DNA from 2 places in the Salinispirillum marinum genome. Region 2 is predicted to be linked to the other one. Evidence: predicted binding sites of a transcription regulator. Region 2 holds the regulator's gene; the other holds the start of a gene.
What was found. Region 2 encodes sigma-54, which starts transcription at its own class of promoters, with help from an activator protein. Its sites were predicted from a motif close to TGGCACNNNNNTTGCTNT; they were not measured.

Region 1: flgB (flagellar basal body rod protein FlgB) is a predicted target of sigma-54. The motif match lies at 3,021-3,038, and genes of this name have one in related genera.

The regions. Positions count from the first base shown of each region.
Region 1 is NZ_JBHSAL010000002.1:858,903-868,391, reverse strand. It holds gene flgM (flagellar biosynthesis anti-sigma factor FlgM) at 1-169, opposite strand, end outside; gene flgA (flagellar basal body P-ring formation chaperone FlgA) at 281-1,021, opposite strand; gene ACFOSD_RS11175 (chemotaxis protein CheV) at 1,125-2,075, shown strand; gene ACFOSD_RS11170 (CheR family methyltransferase) at 2,095-2,919, shown strand; gene flgB (flagellar basal body rod protein FlgB) at 3,070-3,468, shown strand; gene flgC (flagellar basal body rod protein FlgC) at 3,471-3,911, shown strand; gene ACFOSD_RS11155 (flagellar hook assembly protein FlgD) at 3,927-4,679, shown strand; gene ACFOSD_RS11150 (flagellar hook-basal body complex protein) at 4,801-9,489, shown strand, end outside.
Region 2 is NZ_JBHSAL010000001.1:42,129-51,617, reverse strand. It holds gene ACFOSD_RS00270 (hypothetical protein) at 1-6, opposite strand, end outside; gene ACFOSD_RS00265 (hypothetical protein) at 6-281, opposite strand; gene dapE (succinyl-diaminopimelate desuccinylase) at 386-1,516, shown strand; gene ACFOSD_RS00255 (aldose epimerase family protein) at 1,505-2,626, opposite strand; gene ACFOSD_RS00250 (GNAT family N-acetyltransferase) at 2,752-3,252, shown strand; gene ACFOSD_RS00245 (ChrR family anti-sigma-E factor) at 3,320-3,973, opposite strand; gene ACFOSD_RS00240 (sigma-70 family RNA polymerase sigma factor) at 3,966-4,538, opposite strand; gene yjgA (ribosome biogenesis factor YjgA) at 4,632-5,177, opposite strand; gene ACFOSD_RS00230 (HPr family phosphocarrier protein) at 5,183-5,452, opposite strand; gene rapZ (RNase adapter RapZ) at 5,449-6,309, opposite strand; gene ACFOSD_RS00220 (PTS sugar transporter subunit IIA) at 6,328-6,780, opposite strand; gene hpf (ribosome hibernation-promoting factor, HPF/YfiA family) at 6,787-7,092, opposite strand; gene ACFOSD_RS00210 (RNA polymerase factor sigma-54) at 7,216-8,724, opposite strand; gene lptB (LPS export ABC transporter ATP-binding protein) at 8,803-9,489, opposite strand, start outside; gene lptA (lipopolysaccharide transport periplasmic protein LptA) at 9,485-9,489, opposite strand, start outside.

The sequences.
Region 1 (9,489 bases), on a different contig from region 2:
TCTGCAAGGATTGTACCTGACTGCTCAAATTCACTGAGTCGTCTTTCGCACCCTGTCCGTTAGACGTGTTCATCCCGTCGCGATGTAAGGGTGTAACGTTGTCTTTGCCTTTGGTGCCGTTCAGGCTGTTCTGGCCTGACCCGATACCGTTGTTGAAATTTATAGCCATGATGTTGCCCTCAAAATACAGTTCCGCTAGATGCAGTAGCGGCACCGGCATAAAAAACTTTAGTACAAAATGCATTTAATTGCGCGTTTTTTTTGACGCGTGAAATGGGCATTATCGGGTGGCCGTAAACGGAACTTCAACCAGCCCCCGGTCTACTACCCAAGCCCGTAAGACTTTGCCCGAACTGTTGTTTCTGACAGAAATTTGACGCCCCTCTGTGCCATCCATCATGGCCGTACCGGCCATGGATACAGAGATTCCGCCGCCGGTAGCGCGTATGGTTACAGCATCTCCACGGGAAACCAGCGTTGGTGCATTTAACACACGACTGTGCAACACATAACCTAAGCCAAGGTCACGCGCCAGCGCAGAGCCAATGACAGCATCGGCATCCAAGTAAAAACCTTGATGTTCATCGGCGATATTTTTAACTTGCATGCTGATGTCGTCGGCTGTGATCACGCTGTTTCGCGGCAGCGACCGACTGAGGGTGACAACCGGCAGATGCATGCCGACACTGGCGGTGATGTACGTTGTCCAAGTAGATTCGCCTGCACAACTGACCACCAAACGGACATTGCCTACCCATTGATTACGGCTGGCAGAGATCTCCAGCGGTGCCGTACATTCATCCAAGGAACGCACAGCGTTCGGCATGTTGATCGTGATGGAAATATTTTCTGCCGTCGCTTGCGCATAATGGTCTAGAATACTGGTAGTAATGTACTGCTGTAAGGTATGTTGTAAACGGTCTTCGTCAAGCGCTATGCTGTGGGTTGCCGACAGGAGCAGTGACAGACCGGCGACAAAGACGCGGAAGAATGTGATCAGGGCTGTTACGAACTGCGCCATGCACGTGCCTTTTGGTCTACAATGTCAGAAGTTCGACGGGATGTACCGCAGGCAGTAAAACATTCAATTATTATGCCAGTCACCAAGATTCTGGAGTGCTGAAATGGCCGGAGTATTAGACAGTGTCAACCAACGAACCCAACTCGTTGGGCAGAACCGTTTAGAATTATTGTTGTTTCGTTTGGCCGGTAAGCAGCTATACGGCATCAATGTGTTCAAGGTGAAAGAGGTTTTGCAGTGTCCTAAACTTACCAGTATGCCGAAAAGTAAGTCGGTGGTGCGCGGCGTTGCCCACATCCGAGGCGGGACGACACCCATTCTTGACCTTGGGTTAGCCACCGGAAAGCGGGCGCTGGACAATATTGAAGATGCCTTTGTGATCATTACCGAATACAACAATCGGGTGCAGGGTTTTCTGGTGCATTCGGTTGACCGCATAGTGAACATGAATTGGGAAGATATTTTGCCACCGCCAAAGGGAACCGGGCATGATCATTATCTGACGGCGGTGACCAAACTGGACAATCAGATGGTGGAAATCATCGACGTTGAAAAAATTCTGTCCGAGGTGTCGCCGGTTAATGAAACCATTCGTGAAGGTTTGATTACCGATGATGCCCGTAAAGCTGCCGTGAACAATAAAGTATTGATTGTCGACGACTCTCGAATTGCGCGTAAGCAAATCAGTCGTTGTGTTGAACAAATTGGTATTGAAACCGTGGTGCTCGAAGACGGTAAAGAAGCGTGGGATTATTTGCGCCAAATGCTGGCTGACGGTAAAGACCCGAAAAACGAGTTTGCGATGATCATTTCGGACATTGAAATGCCAGAAATGGATGGTTACACCTTGACGGCCAACATTCGTAATACCCCGGAATTGAAAGACATGCACATCATACTGCACACCTCTTTGAGTGGCGTGTTTAACAAAGCGATGGTGCAGAAAGTGGGCGCGAATGACTTCCAGGCCAAATTTCACCCGGATGAATTAGCACAAAAAGTTATCGATCAAATCATGGCGCGTGGCGGTTCTGTGCCTGCGCTCGAAGAATAAGTAAGGAGTACCCAGCCCTATGTCGGCTGTTAGCAAAGGTTACGAGGAATTTAGCCAGTTTCTGGAGAAACATTCAGGCATTGCGCTAGGCCCCAACAAGCAATACTTGGTTTCGAGCCGTCTACGAACCATTTTAAAGGACACGCAAGCAGAAACCCTGGCCGATTTGGTGAAGTTGATTGAGCGAGATGTGCGAGGTGGCTTGCGGGCCCAAGTGGTGGATGCCATGACCACCAACGAAACCCTGTGGTTTCGTGACATGCACCCGTTTGACATCTTGCGCAATAAATTGTTGCCGGAATACGCCGCTGAAAAGGTGAAGCAACCGCTGCGTATTTGGTCTGCGGCCTGTTCGACAGGGCAAGAGCCTTATTCCATTTCTATGATCATGGAAGAGTTTAAACGCACTCGCCCCGGCGTCTTTCAGGGTGAGAAGATTATCGCTACCGACATCAGCACACGCGCCCTGGGCGATGCAAAGGCCGGAGAGTACGCCATGTTGGCGCTTGGACGCGGCCTGGACACCGCCCAATTAAAGCAATACTTTGACCAGACCGCCGATGGCCGCTGGCGCATAAAGCCCAACATTTCGTCACGCGTGGAATTCCGTATTTTAAATTTGCTCGAGAGCTATTCGATGCTTGGGCAGTTTCAGATTATCTTTTGCCGCAATGTGCTGATTTACTTCACCACAGAATTAAAAATGCAGATTTTAAAGAAGATGCATCAAGCACTGCGTCCGGGAGGCTACCTGATTGTGGGTGCCTCGGAAGCTGTTAACGGGTTGAACGATTACTATGAAATGGTGCATTGCCGCCCCGGCATTATTTACCGCAAAAAATAGCGGCAGTGGCAGCGGAAAAAGCGGCAATCTTTGTCGTGTAAAACCGCTTTTTTCAATGGTGAATTCCCAAAAACCCGCATTCTATGCGGGTTTTCTGTTTTTGGCACGTATGTTGTATTAGAAAACGCAGTCACCATAGGAGCTTAGTCCATGTCCGCTTTAGGGTTTCAAAATTCGTTAGGTATTCACCAGCAGGCGCTGTTGGTTCGTGCACAGCGTACAGAAGTGTTGGCGAACAACCTGGCTAACTCGGATACCCCTGGGTTTAAAGCCCGCGACATCGACTTTGAAGCCATTTTACGTGGTGAAGTGAGCAAGAATGCCAGCTTGCCCGTGGAGCGCACGAGCAGTAAGCACTTGGCGGGCCGTGGCTCGATGAACCAGGATATGCTGTACCGCACACCGTACCAGCCCGCGATTGATGGCAATACGGTGGACGACAACGTAGAGCACGCAGAATTTACCAAGAACGCCATGGCGTACAACGCAACCTTCGAGTTTCTGAACTCCCGATTCACCGGCTTGCGCAGCGCACTGCGAGGAGAATAATCATGTCATTCAGTAACACCATCAATATTGCAGGGTCTGGCATGAACGCGCAGTCAGTGCGCTTGAACACCACAGCCAGTAACTTGGCGAACGCGCAGAGTGTGAGTTCCAGCATCGATGAAACGTATCGAGCCCGTAAGCCTGTATTTCAAATGATTCCCAAGCAGTACCATGACCCTAACTTCCGGCACATTACCGCGAATAAGGACATCGGTAACGGCGTGAACGTGGCCGCTATTGTCGAAAAAGATGGTCCGCTGGAGATGCGTTTTGATCCATCGCACCCGATGGCCAATGAAGAAGGCTATGTGTTCTATCCGAACGTGAACGTGGTGGAAGAGATGGCCGACATGATTTCCGCTTCTCGTACCTTTCAGGTGAACGTAGAAGTTTTTAACACCGCCAAAACATTGGTGCAGAAAACACTGACGCTAGGTCGATAAGGGTAGGTAGCCAGAATGTCTAATATCAATCAAGTCGGCCCGGGCAGTGCGTTAGAGCAATACGGCATTGACAAAAAAGCGCCCGCTAAAGCAGATAACGGCGAATTGGGCAAAGATCAGTTTTTGGAATTGATGATCGCTCAGCTGACCAATCAAAACCCATTGGAGCCGAAAGAAAACGGTGAGTTTATTGCCCAGTTGGCGCAGTTTTCTACCGTAGAAGGCATCACCAACATGAGCGGTGGTTTTGACCAGCTGGCCACCGCTATGAAGTCCAGTCAGGCCTTACAAGCCAGTAGCCTAGTCGGTGGCTCTGTCACCGTTGATGGGCAGCAAGAAAGTACGTTGCGATATGGTGAATTGGTATTTGGAACCGCCAATGTGGCCAGTGGTGCTGATAACTTGATGCTACAGATCGAAGACAGCAGCGGACAAATCATTGAATCGGTTGAACTGGGTCCTCAGTCAAATGGGGAGCTGACGTTCAAATGGAACGGCATTGATTTGGAAGTGAATGGCGAAATGGCGGATATTGACTACGACAAGTTTGAAACGGACGAAGACGGCAATATCTTGCCGCATCCGGAAGGGGAGTATACGTTCCGGGTTATGGGTAATGTCTTGGGACAGAATATGGCTCAAGACCTTTCCATGAGCTCGCGCGTGGACAGCGTATCCATTCAAGCGGACAACACCGTGGTCTTGAATTTGGACAGTGGACGTGAAACCACTTTGGATAAAGTAACGCGTATTAATAGCGTTTTCTAACACGCATATAACGACATAACAGAATAGCGCGGGTAAATGAATATTTACCCGTTTATGGCGAAGCCTTGCCGCTCGCCAGAGAATTACTACCCCGAAACCGGGCGAATAAGAGGAAAACATCATGAGTTTCAGTACAGGTTTAAGTGGACTTGCCGCGGCCAATAAAGACCTCCAGGTCACCGGTAACAACGTTGCTAACGCCTCTACGACCGGTTTCAAAGCCAGCCGCACGGAGTTTGGCGATGCCTACACCTCAAGCATGATCGGCTCCGGCCGCAATGTTGTCGGTGGTGGGGTTAATGTGGCGAACATCGGGCAGAAAATGACCCAAGGGAATATCACCCAAACCGGCAGCGTGTTGGATTTGGCCATCGACGGAACAGGCTTCTTTGTGACGGAATATCCCAACGGTGAAATCACCTATACCCGGTCTGGTATTTTTGGTGTCGATGAGAACGGTTTTATCACCAACAACCAAAAAGCCCGCTTGCAAGGCTATGGGGCTACATCGACCGGTGTGGTCGACGGCATCTTGCAAGACTTGCGTATTGATACCTCCAGCCAAGCGCCGCGTGGCACACACAGCGTAAATGCCGGCGTGAACGTACCGGCAGGGGCGCCTGTATTGGCACAACTCGGTAGCATAACGCGCACGAACGGTTTGGCGATTGGTCAAGTGCAGGTCGGTTCACCCGAAGCCACGGCGACAACGCTAAGCACAGTGGGCGTACCCACTACGGCCGGTACAGCTTCTTCGGTCACGGGCAGCCTGAGTCTAGCGGATATTTATACCGCCGGTGATGTGGTCGAGCCTTTGGAAATTTATTCCAGTGGTATCACGACGCCAGAATTTAATGGGCTTCAAGGTGTCGACGTAACCGGTACGTTACCCGCGACCGATGTCACTGACACCATTGAATTGGAGTTGACCCTGCCTGGCGCAGCTTCGTCCACAACGGTCGAAATTGGGCCTATGTTGGCCATTGCCACCACGCCTGCGCAAGCACGTACCGTGATGGAAACTGCATTGAACGCTAACTCAGCAACGGCGGGGCGGGTGTTCGTTAACTTGAACGCAGCCAACCAATTGGAACTCTTTACCACCGATGGTACAACGTTGCAGGGCATTGATAACGTCGGTACCGGCACCTTGGCCGATGAATTGGGCTTTGCAGCCGGTGGTGCGGTAACCGGACCTCGGTTGTTGTTTGATAACTTGGCTGCTGCTGAAGACATTGAAATTCAATATGTCGATGATACAGATACGAACCAAACGCTGACCGTTACCTTTCCATTAGGTACCAACTACGCTTCACAAGCTGATTTGCTGACCGCTTTGAACGGTGCGGCAGGTTTGCCAGCAGAACTGGAATGGCAGGCAACGCCCGATGGCTCTGGCATTGAGCTGGTTGCCGTTGATCCTGACTTTTCCATCACCAATGTGGTGGACGATGGCGGCACGGTTGGTTCGCAATTGGGTTTAGCCGGTGGTTCGGTGTTTGAGCGTGTATTCCAAACTCCGCCTGCAGCGACCGACACCATTCAGATTCAAATTCAAGATCCATTATTGAACGGTGGTGCGCCGTTGGGTGTGACCCTTGCCCCATTTCCGAACGGCGCTTTGTTTAGCAGTTTTGGTGCGATGATCGATGCTTTTCAACAAAGTATTGACAATAATTCGACCCTAGGCGGTCGGATCATTGTGCAGGCCGACCCCGAGCAAGACCCAGACTCTGCGGTTCAATTTGTGTCAACCACGGGTACACGCGTTCTGTCGGTGAATGACATTGGCACCAGTGATATCGCCCAAACCCTGTTCCTGCGCACAGCGGATGGCGCTGCAGCACAAACCTCAGTGTTCAGCCAGTTACCACCAGCCTCGCCGCAGACCATTGATATAACTATTCAGGGACCCAACATTAACGAAGGTGTGTCGACCACCATCACCTTGGAGCCTTTTCCAGTGGGTGGACAGATTCGCAGCATGAGTGATGTGATCGAGTCGTTCCAGGCCGCTGTCGACAATGATGCATCCTTAGCGGGTCGCTTGCGAGTGCAGGAAGACCCTGACCGTCCCGGATTCTTGCAGGTTATTACCGACGGTCCCTTCGCGGCTGACGGAACCTCGATTGTGCGTATTACTGACAACGTAGGAACCTTGACCGGCCTTTTAGGCATTGATACGGAAGATACGGGTACTGATGCACCTCTGGTCACGGCACCCATCGTCGGTACGGATTTGTTTGCTAATGGCGGTAGCATCGACTTAACCACGATTGAAGGCTCACCCATTCAAGTGGGTGGTAATCAAACGACTGGGTTGACGTTCAATAACTTTGAGTCAGGCTCGGTCAGTACGTTGCGTGGGTCGTTGTCTCTGCCCAGCACGGCCATCGGTGACCAAGGTGGTACAGCCGGTCGTACGCTGGATTTACGCATACTGTCGGGCAGCCTTGACAGCACAATTTCCATCAGCGTGCCTGCGGCTGGCTTTGCGTCACGGGCAGATTTAGCCAATGCCCTTAACAATGCCTTATTTACCAATCCGACATTGAGTGGCCAGGTCACCGCCGGTTTGGACGGAACGAACCTGTTGTTCGCCAATACCGCCAACAACTCGAATCCTGTAACGGTAGTAGATGACAGCAGTACGGCGGTCGGATTTAACGGCGATACCTTGGGCTTAACCGCCAGCAGTGTACCGTTGCCAACCTCCACGCCCGGTACAGCCGATGTACCTGCCAATAACCAGCTGCGCGTGAGCGTAGGCGGTGAAGATCCGGGCGTCGCTACGGTGGTCATTCCAGCGGGCGAATACACCAATGCTGATGAAGTAGCTGAGGCTATCAATCTGCAAATTAATGCCTCCGGCCAAATTGCTGGCAAAGTGGAAGCCAGCAATGTGAACGGCCGCATCGTATTCTCTCTGACTTCTTTAGGTGGTTTTCCGAATACGCTGAACATCACCAACGTATCGGGTAATACGGGATCATTAGCGGCCATTGGTCATGCATCACAAACCTCATCAACTGCCATTGACCCAGTCGATCGCCGCAACTCCTTCCGCATTAATCTGGCGGTACCGTTACCAGATACTGAAGGCCGCTCGGGCTCTGTTGAGATTGCTTTGGATGAAAATATTCGCAGCATTGAGCAATTGGCCCAGGCGATCAATCGTGAATTGGCCGATGTGCCAGAGGACGAATACATTGGTGTTCGGGCGCGCGTGCAACTGAATGACGACGGCACAAAACAAATCCAATTGGTCGCAACTGAAGCGGGTGAAGCCTCGCAAATCAGTATCTCAAACGTAATCGCCATTGGTGAAGACATCACCGTGGAAGAACTGAATGCGCTATTACAAGTGGATCGCTTGAACAGCGAGTACCTGGAATTGGGCCAGCCAAAGGTCAATAACGGGTATCCCGAGCAATCCTTCATTCTGTTTGATCCAGAAGAAAATGAAGAGCGTTTGGTCACCATTGATGCACAGCAGACAGCCGCGCAAATTGCCACCCAATTGTCCGGTTTGCCCGGGGTGAATGCGACGGCGAACACGACCCTGCGATTTGTTGCATCGGATTACTCGAACGCCGGTGATATGAATGTGTTCATCAATGGTCAGGTCATCAACGCCAATGACTTCTTAGCCATGGTGGAAGAAATAAACCAGTATCAGCAATCATCGCTGGCGGGTATCACGGCTGAGTTGGATGCGGAATCTGGGGACTTGATTTTAACCTCCTCAACCGGTCAAGACATTCAAGTAGGTATTGAATCACCTCGTGTCGCAGATCGCCTGACCTTGCTGGGTGAAACCGGCACCGCGCCAGTTACTTTGGGTGCTGTTGAAGATGGTGAGACCACGGCGCTGGTGGGTGGTAGCGTGGAAATCATCTTGAACAATGGCTATACCATGCGCCAGCCAGACCCACGGGTCACTGGTTTGTTCAATGGTTTAACCACCGATGATTTCGAAGATTACGTGATCAATGCCTTTGATCCGGACAATCCGGAAACCTATAACGAGACGGCTTCGCTGACGATTTACGACTCATTAGGTAATCAGCACGCGTTGCAAATGTTTTTTGTGAAGGATCAGGACGACCCGAATCGCCCCTTTGATTTGAACTCTTGGACCGTCTACGCCCAAGTCGATGGCCGTGATGTAGGTGACCCGGATTTGAGCCTGCCATTCCCGCAGAACCAAGAACCGACTCAAGCGTCGTTCAGAATGTTCTTCAACGCGGACGGCACCTTAAACCGTGACGCCAGCGGCTCATGGTTGATCTCTAACTGGTTGCCGCGTGATGACGAAGGTGGTGCCACTGGTGGCTATGGTCCATTGCCTGAAGCACAGGGTGGCCGTTTGCCGATTGTAGAGCCAAACACCAGCTCTAACTTTGTCATTGATTTCGAGCGTGTAACCCAGTTTGGTGGCCCGTTCTCGCGTGATAACTTTTCGCAGGATGGCTATGCCTCAGGGCAGCTGAAAGACCTGGAGATCAATGACCGGGGTGAAATTTCAGCACGCTATACCAACGGGCAATCACAAACCATCGGACAGGTATCTATTGCATCCTTCCGGAATCCTGAAGGACTGAATCCGATTGGTTTCACCGAATGGGTTGAGTCGTTCGATTCCGGCGATGCCACCATCGGGGTTGCCGGTACGGGTATCCTAGGGTCGATTCGCTCGAACGCCCTGGAAGATTCGAACGTAGACTTATCGGAACAACTGGTGCACTTGATCATCGCACAACGGAATTTCCAAGCCAGTGCGAAGACCATTGAAACCGCCAGTGCGGTA
Region 2 (9,489 bases):
TTGCATCAGGCATCCGGAAGAAGGTGTTTAAGAATTCGAAATAGGCCAATACCCAAGTAGCCCCAAAGAGCTCGCGTCAAGCCCACGGCGGCGATGAAAACGCCGATCGCCGCCACCAGTTCTTGTTGTACCGATGGCGACCATTGACGCTCGGCCAATAATATCACCAGCATTCCCCCAGCGAAAATCATTCCGCCGGTGGTAAACAGTTGCATATTTTCGACCTGTGCGTCTGCTTTTTGATGTACCCAAGCAATAACACGTTGGCGTAGCGACGCCATGATTCAACTCCTCGGTCTGGTCGTTTCGGACTCTTGGTTTTGGAACCGCGGGCGCTTTGCTATACTCCCCGCCCTTATTCTAACCAATAGAACCTGCAAGCAACATGAGCATTACACTGGATTTCGCCCGCGCCCTAATACAACGACCTTCTGTAACCCCAGATGATGCCGGTTGCCAGGCCTTGATGGCCGAGCGATTGGCGGCGGTGGGATTTAACATTGAACGGATGGATTTTGAGGACGTACAAAATCTCTGGGCAACACACGGTAGCAGCGGCCCCGTAATGGCGTTTGCCGGGCATACCGATGTGGTACCCACCGGAGAGTTAAGCAAGTGGACCCATCCACCGTATGATGCCGTGGTTCGTGATGGCATGTTGCATGGCCGCGGCGCCGCCGATATGAAGGGCAGTTTGGCCTGTATGGTGGTGGCTTGCGAACGTTTTGTGCGTGAATTTCCCGAACACCGTGGGCAGATTGCCTTGTTGATTACGAGCGATGAAGAAGGGCACGCCTATCATGGCACGGTGAAGGTAGTAGAAGCGCTGCAAGCGCGCGGAGATCACATCGATATGGCCTTGGTGGGGGAACCTTCCAGTACCGAAAAGGTGGGCGATATCATTAAAAACGGTCGTCGTGGTTCGCTCTTGGGGTACCTAACCATACATGGGAAGCAGGGTCATGTGGCTTATCCGCATTTGGCGCAAAATCCGATTCATTTATTGGCTCCTGCGTTAACTGAGCTGACGCAGACCGAATGGGACCAAGGCAATGAATTTTTCCCGGCCACCAGTTTCCAAGTGGCAAATTTCAGCAGCGGTACAGGGGCGACCAACGTTATTCCGGGTGATGCCACCTTGCAGTTCAGTTTCCGGTTTTCCACCGAGGTGACAGCCGAGGCGCTTGAACAGCGTGTGCGCGACATCTTGGACAAGCATCAGTTGCGTTACGATTTGCGCTGTGAAGTTAAAGGTCAGCCCTTTCTGACCGCGCGTGGCGATCTGGTGGATGCGGTGGTGGCCGCGGTGCGCGATGTGCGTCAACATACGCCGGAACTATCGACCGCCGGTGGCACGTCGGATGGCCGCTTTATAGCTTCCATCATGGGCTCGCAAGTCGTGGAGTTAGGGCCGGTGAACAAAACCATCCATCAGGTTGATGAACAGGTGAGTGTGGAAGACCTGGATTTGCTGACCGAGATGTATTACCGCACCCTCGTGAAGTTATTTGCCTGATGTGGGCACATCGCCATCCGTTTCAATGGCCTTCACGCCGAACCGATACACGATGCGTTCATGGTAAGGCTGGTCTGGGGTAACCGTACAGGGTGGAAAGCCCGGTTGATTGGGCGTGTCAGGGAAGTGTTGCGGTTCGCAGCAAAACGCCTGATGCGCCGCATAAGGCTGGTCGTCATCCATGCTTGGGGTGCCGCCCAGGTAATTTCCGGTGTAAAACTGCATGCCCGGTTGGGTGCTGGCAATCTGTAACACGCGGCCGGTTTGGCGACTGACCACGGTGGCCATGGTGATCAATTCCGGGCTGTTGGTGCGCTTGAATACGTAATTCTGGTCAAAGCCGTTGGTGGCCACCAAGTCTGGGTGCATCGGTGTCAGTAAATCCTGTACCCGAGTAGGCTTGGACAGGTCGAATACTGAATCGGCCACCGGCGCAAAAGCACCTGTCGGTAGGCCTTCGTCATCCGTTGCGGTGCGCTCTTGGGCGTGAATGATGAACCATTGGTGCGACAAGTCCTGTGGAAAAGCACCGTTCAGATTGAAGTAGGCGTGGTTGGTCAGATTGACGACGGTCGGGGCATCGGTGGTGGCGTGATAATCGATGTGCAGTTCGCCTTGTTCCGTTAATCGATAGGTAACGGTGGCTTGTACGGTGCCAGGGTAGCCGCCTTCGCCAGCCGGCGACGTACGGTGAAAACGGATTTCCGGCCACCTGTCAGCGTTTGGAATGTCGGTCGTCCAACAATCGCGGTGCCAGCTTTCGCCACCATGAAGATGATGCGGGGTTGCATTGGCCACGAGGTTGATGTGTTGCCCGTTAAGTTCAAAGCCGGCGTGTAAAATGCGATTGGCGTAGCGACCTACGGTAGCACCTAAATACGGGGCATTGGCGGCAAATTGGTTATGTCGTGGGCTATAACACACGATGTCGTCAACCACACCCTGGGCGTCGGGCGTAAGAATGCGGAATATACTGGCGCCTTCGTTCGTTACCAACACCTCAATGCTGCCTAAACGTAAAGCAAACAAGCGGGCTGGGGAATGTTCTGGCGCACCGGGAAACGGTACTGTGATAACACCATTGAAACCGGAAGGGCGTTCGCCGACCATGCGGATACTCCAACAACAAAGGTCAGTAGACCGTGTAAATTAGCACGCAGTGTATCGGTACAGTGGCTTGATCGCAAAGGCTTCTCTATGCTGATACCTGAACGACAAATACCTTGAGGCAATCTATGTTCAATGCGTTAAATGGCCAAGTGGAACCGCTAAGTACCGGGCAGGGTATGGTTTGGCAGTATGAAACCTTCGCGCAATTGTCCACGATGGCTCTTTATGAGTTGTTGCGTTTGCGGGTGAATGTGTTTGTGGTTGAACAGCAATGTCCGTATTCGGAATTGGACGATAAAGACATCACCGCCTGGCACTTACAAGGGTTTTTGGACGGTCGTTTGGTGGCCTATGCGCGTATACTGCCGCCCAATGAACTTGGGTGCCCGGAGATTGGCCGGGTGATCGTCGCACCTGAGCAGCGCGGCAGCGCCTTGGGACACACGTTAATGCGTGCAGCAGTGCAGCATGCGACGGAAGCGTTCCCCTCACACGACATTGAGTTAGGTGCACAAGCGCACTTGCAGGGATTTTATCAACAGCAGGGCTTCGCCGCGGTGGGTGAGCCCTACGATGAGGATGGTATTAAGCACATTAAGATGCGTCGTGCGAACACGGGGCGTTAAAACAAAAAAGCCCTCGTAGTGAGGGCTTGAGATCACGCCATTAGATTTGCTGAAATGCAGTCGTCTTTCAGCTTAGAAAGGGATTGAGCCAGCGCCATTTCCAACTGGTCATCCGTAAGGGTTCTTCCACCGCGGTTAAGCAAATACACTCTTCATTGTCAGCAGCGACAGGCGTATGTTCGTGCGCGGCATCACGACACAAATAATCTCCGGCATTGTAGTCGCCGTACATATCAGAAAAACCACCCTTGAGCAGCACAGTGTATTCGGTACCACGGTGCGTATGCTTGGGGATTCTGCCGCCTGGCTTAATGCGATGCAGCGTGATCGCCGGACCGTCCGGACTTACTTCAAGATCACACACTTGCAAATGGGGCAGTAACTTCTTCCATTTCAAGGCATTAAACCCGTTCGGAATCGCCTTGCGTAACGGAGGTGGCACCTCCGGGTGGGCGAAACTGGCGGCGCCTGAAACAGCGCGACTCTGACGCTCTGGCTGGTTATCAATCATAGCCAACGTCTTTGCCAGCAATTGCTCATCGACATGGTCGCCCGGTAAATCGTCCAACAACACACCGGCCAAGGTTTCCAACTCGCGCGCCGACTTACGGCAGGCTTCGCAATAGCTTATATGTACCGCCACCATCAAGGTTTCGTGGTAATTGAGCTGGCCCGCTACGTACTCGGTCAACACGTCTAATTCTGGGTGAAATTTACTCATAGCCTTCTACCTCCAATCCGACGCGCAACTTCTTCAGCGCCAGTCGGATACGCGACTTGACCGTGCCCAAAGGCAAGTCAAGCTCGTCTGCTGCTTCTTGATGGGATTTGTCTTCCAAAAATACCTTGCCAATGACCTGGCGTTGCTCAATGGGCAGTCGGCCAATACCCATGCGAATATGACGCTCTACCGTCGACTGCTCAACCCAATCACTGCCATCACCTTCCGTATGCGGTTCGTTCCACATATCGTCCGAGTCTAAATGCCCCTGATGCTTGGTTTGTCGCCGAAGTAAATCAACTCGCAGGTTCCGGGCTATGGTAAAGACCCAGGTGGTTGCCGAGGCTTTTTCGCGGTCAAACAAATGCGCTTTGCGCCACAGGTTGGTCATCGTTTCTTGCACCAGTTCATCTGCCAACTGGTCGCCCATCATGGTCAGCCCGGAGGAGCGGGCGTAACCTTTAATTTGCGGTGCAAAATGGCGAAAGAGTTTGGCGAATGCATCTCGGCTTTGATTACCGGCGATAAGTTCCAGGCAATCAGCCCATTCGTCTGGTGTTGTCACAGTGGCCTTGCCTATGGAGGTCATGGGGTTAGCTCGCATGATCAAACAAATCCTAGGAATTTGACAGGGTTACGAGCCGACATTTACGTTGGATCACAGCGTGGGTTGAATTTCTTCTCGCAAGACTTGAAACAATTTGCGCCGGTGTTTGAACTGGCTGGCCGAGGTGTGGGGCTCATGCGCAGTTTGTTCTGCTTCTTGCTGAGCATTGCGGACCAACTGACGCAAATGTTGACGGTCGGCATGGGGAAAGGCATCAAAAAAGCGGGCTACGGCATCCGGATCTTCGATGAGTTCGGCACGCCACCGTTCACATAGGACGGTCAACTGAAGATGCACTTCGCTGCTGGGATCATTGAAATCGAGTGCTTTTTCGATGGCCTCGACGTCGGCATCTCGCATCAAACGGCCAATGTATTGCAATTGACGGCGTTTGGCTTCATGGCTTTTCAGGCGCTGTGACTCAAGCAACGCTAGCAAAAGAGATTCTTCAAGCGGAAACTCGCGCAATTTTTCCGCCGAAAGTTCAAGGAGGCGATTACCCACCGCTTGCAAACGTTCCATCTCGCGTTTGAGTTCCGATTTGGAAACTATTTCGATGTCGTTGTCTTCAACAACCATCTTTTTTTTACGCGCCATCTCGGTTATTCACCTTCTTCAAAATAATTATCGATTAATGCTTTTATGGCATCGTATGCGGCTTGCTCGTCGTCCCCTGACACCTCCAGGGTCAATTCTGTGCCTTTGCTGGCGGCCAACATCATGATGGACATGATGTTGCGCGCGTCCGAACGGCGGCCGTCTTTTTCCAGTATGACACTGCTGGAAAACTGCATGGCCAGCTTATTTAACTTGGCTGAAGCCCGCGCATGCAGACCCAATTTGTTGATGATGGTAATGGGTTCTCTGATCATGACAGCGTGGACTTCAACTCCCTGTGGCGTAATTGAACGGAGGTGTAACGGGGCCGGTAAATTTGGGCCAATTGTTGCGCGACATAGACCGAGCGGTGTTGGCCGCCGGTGCAGCCAATGGCAATCGTCAGGTAGGCCCGGTTGTTGGCGGCATAGCAAGGCAGCCAGCGATCCAGATAGCTGCGGATGCTGTCGATCATATCGCTCACATCCGGTTCCTTATGCAAAAATTTCTGAACCGGCTCGTCCAAGCCGGAATACTTGCGCAGTGCCGGGTCCCAATAGGGATTGGGTAAGCAGCGCACGTCGTAAATCAGGTCGGCATCGTGCGGTGTGCCATGCTTAAAGCCGAATGACATAAACAACAACGCCATTTCCTGACGCGAGGTACCTGCGACGCGCGTTTTTATCTGATCGCGTAGCTCGTAAATCGACAGCCCCGTCGTATCAATGTTCAGGTGGGCCATGTTTACGATGGTGTCGAGCAGGGCGCGTTCACCGTGGATGGCTTCTTGTAACGAGGTGTCGTCGCCGGTGAGTGGGTGCTTACGTCGGGTTTCAGAGAACCTTTTGTGTAAGGTCACTTCGTCGGCGTCTAAATAGACGATGTCTAGGTTTATGGTGTCCGGTAATTGCGCAACGATCTGTGGGAACTGACGCAACGCCTTGGTGGCGTTTCGCGCATCAATGCAGACGGCCACTTTTTGGTTAATGTTCCCTTGCAGCATTTCATTCGCCAATTCCGGCAACATGGTAATCGGCAGGTTATCGATGCAGGTATAACCGACATCTTCCAATACGTTCAGTGCGGTACTTTTACCGGAGCCGGAGCGTCCGCTGATAACGATGAGATCCATGTTGATGCTTCCGCAGGCTTATTCGGCGATGAACGCCGCGTAAAAGGCATGAGCATCCGGCGCCTGACGCATGGCCTTTAAGCGCGCGTCATCATTGAAGCGTTCAGCAACGCGAGACAGCAATTGTAGATGTTCCGTACGGGCTTCTTGCGGCACGATCAAGGTGAATACGATGTCGACCGGCTTCTGGTCGAGGGCATCAAATTCAATGGGCTCTTCGAGCTTTACCAGCAAACCGAAGGGGGCAGCGCAGTTTTCCAGCCGACAGTGAGGAATGGCTACGCCATTACCAAACCCGGTGGAACCGAGGCGCTCTCGCTCGATCAGGCTGTTAAACAAGGCATCCGCATCAAATTCCGGTTGCAAGGTGACGACATGATCGCTGATGAGTTGTAGGGTCTTCTTTTTGCTCTGGCTCGGCGCACCCCAAAGGGTGCGCTCCAGACTAACGACGTCGTTAAGGTTTGGCATAAAAAATTAGCGACCGTTCCCGTGCAGGCGATCTACGGTCTTTTCCTTGTGTTTGAGAAGTTGTCGGTCCAGCTTGTCGACCATCAGGTCAATCGCTGCATACATGTCTTCGTGCTCGGCGTCGGCAAACAGTTGACCCCCTTTGATGTGCAGGGTGGTCTCTGCCTTTTGTCGTTGTTTCTCTATGCTGAGCGTGGTTTGTACGATGCTGATTTGATCGAAATGTCGCTCCAATCGATCCAGTTTGGTGGTGACGTACTCGCGCAGTGGGTCGGTTAATTCTACATGATGGCCACTGATGTTTATTTGCATAGGATAACTCCTTCTCGCGAATGACAGGTCGTTAGGACAACGACCCCAAAAAAACGCTTTGTCTCTATGTAATAAGTGTAGCTGACTTTCGTTTCAAGTGATTGATCTGGATTAATGTTTTATTTACACAAGGGTCTTGCGTTCATTCGACGGCGGAATGTTCATGGCCTCACGGTATTTGGCAATGGTCCGGCGCGCTACATTGATCCCTTGATCTTTTAATAGGGTAGCAATTTTACTGTCACTGAGCGGCTTTTTGGTGTTTTCCGCACTGACCAACTTTTTAATCAACGCACGAATAGCGGTAGAGGAACACTCGCCACCGCTGTTGGTGCTGACGTGGCTGGAAAAGAAGTACTTCAGCTCGAAAATACCCCGTGGGGTATGCATGAATTTTTGTGTGGTGACCCGCGAAATCGTTGATTCATGCATTTCAACGGCTTGGGCGATGTCATGGAGAACCAACGGTTTCATGGCTTCTTCGCCGTATTCTAGAAACCCGCGCTGATGCTCAACGATTTGCGTGGCGACCTTGAGTAACGTTTCATTGCGGCTTTGCAGGCTTTTAATGAACCATTTGGCTTCTTGCAGGTTGTCTTTGATGTAATTGTTGTCTGCGCTGTTGTCGGCGCGCTTGATCATTGAGGCGTAACCGCTGTTAACACGTAAGCGAGGCGCAATTTCCGGGTTAAGTTCGACCAGCCAACGGCTGTGTTCGAGGTCTTTGCGCACGATGACGTCAGGAATCACATATTCCGATTCGTGGTTGGATATGCTGGTGCCGGGCCTTGGATTGGTTTGTTGGATCAACACCATGGCGTCGCGCAATTGCTCTTCCTTTATTCGCATCTTGCGCAGAATTTGCGGAAAATCTTTACTCGCCAGCAGGTCGGCGTAGTCCGTCACCAAACGAATCGCTTCTTTGAGCAGCGGGGTGTCGGCCGGTAGTTGGCGCAGCTGTATAGAAATGCATTCGCTGAGATTCTGCGCGCACACGCCGGTCGGCTCAAATTGTTGTAGCCGATGCAGTACCGCCATCATTTCGTCCATTTCCAGTGGGTCACCGTCTTGACCAAGCTCTTCTTCAAGTCCTTCAAAGATGTCTTCAATGGGTGAACACAACAGGCCGCTCGGCTCCACTGAATCGATGATGGCCGTCGCAATGATTCGGTCCCGTTCATTCATCGGGGTAAGATTCAACTGCCACATCAAATGATCGTATAAATTGTCATCCGCGACCGACTGATTTTCAAAGTTGTAGTCATCATCGCCGCTGGGCATAGAAGCGCTGGTGGGGGCGTGTTGGTAGATGTCATCCCAATTGCTGTCGACCGAGAGTTCATCGGGAATTTGTTCGTTCCACAGATCTTCTATTTGCGGGTCGTCGGCTTTATCGTTGCTGCTGACGGTAATCGATTGATCATCGGATTGACTGTTGGCGTCGTTTGCGGGCGCATGCTCATGATCCGCTTCATGTTCGTCAGCCACTTCTAATAGTGGGTTCGAGTCGAGCGCTTCTTGGATCTCTTGTTGTAAGTCCAGAGTGGATAGTTGCAATAATCGAATGGCTTGTTGCAGTTGAGGCGTCATCGTCAACTGCTGGCCCATTTTTAGCTGCAAACTGGTCTTCATGTCGCTCCTGATACTACCCGACGCGGCTCAGTGTTGGCCGCGAACTGTCTAAAAATAACCCGGGAAAAGGGTTTCACATTAAAGGCGGAAGTGTTCGCCGAGGTAAACCTCACGAACCTTTTGGTTGGCAAGTATATCGTTTGCGCCGCCCTCTGCAATAATAGTACCACCTCCGACGATATAAGCACGCGCACAAATGTCTAAAGTTTCTCTGACGTTGTGATCCGTGATCAAGACACCGATGCCTTTATCGCGTAATTGGTACACGATGTCCTTAATATCCGAGACGGAAATGGGGTCTACCCCGGCAAAGGGCTCGTCCAGCAGAATGAAGTCGGGCTCGGACGCTAACGCCCGGGCAATCTCAACGCGTCGTCGCTCACCGCCGGAAAGCGCGATGCCCAAGCTGTCGCGGATGTGCGTAATATTGAATTCTTCGAGTAGGGACTCCATTTTGCGATGGCGATCGGCTTTCGACAGTTCTTTGCGCAACTCCAGCACGGCCATGATGTTTTGTGCCACGGTCAGCTTGCGAAAAACCGAGGCCTCTTGCGGCAAGTAACCGACACCAAGCTGTGCCCGCTTGTGCATGGGCAGACCGGTCAGCGAGCGATCATCCAATAAAATGTCACCGGCATCATTGGCAACGAGGCCAACAATCATATAAAAACAGGTGGTTTTACCTGCACCGTTTGGCCCCAGCAAACCAACCACTTCGCCCGTGTTGACATAGAGTGATACGTCCGTGACGACACGGCGTTTACC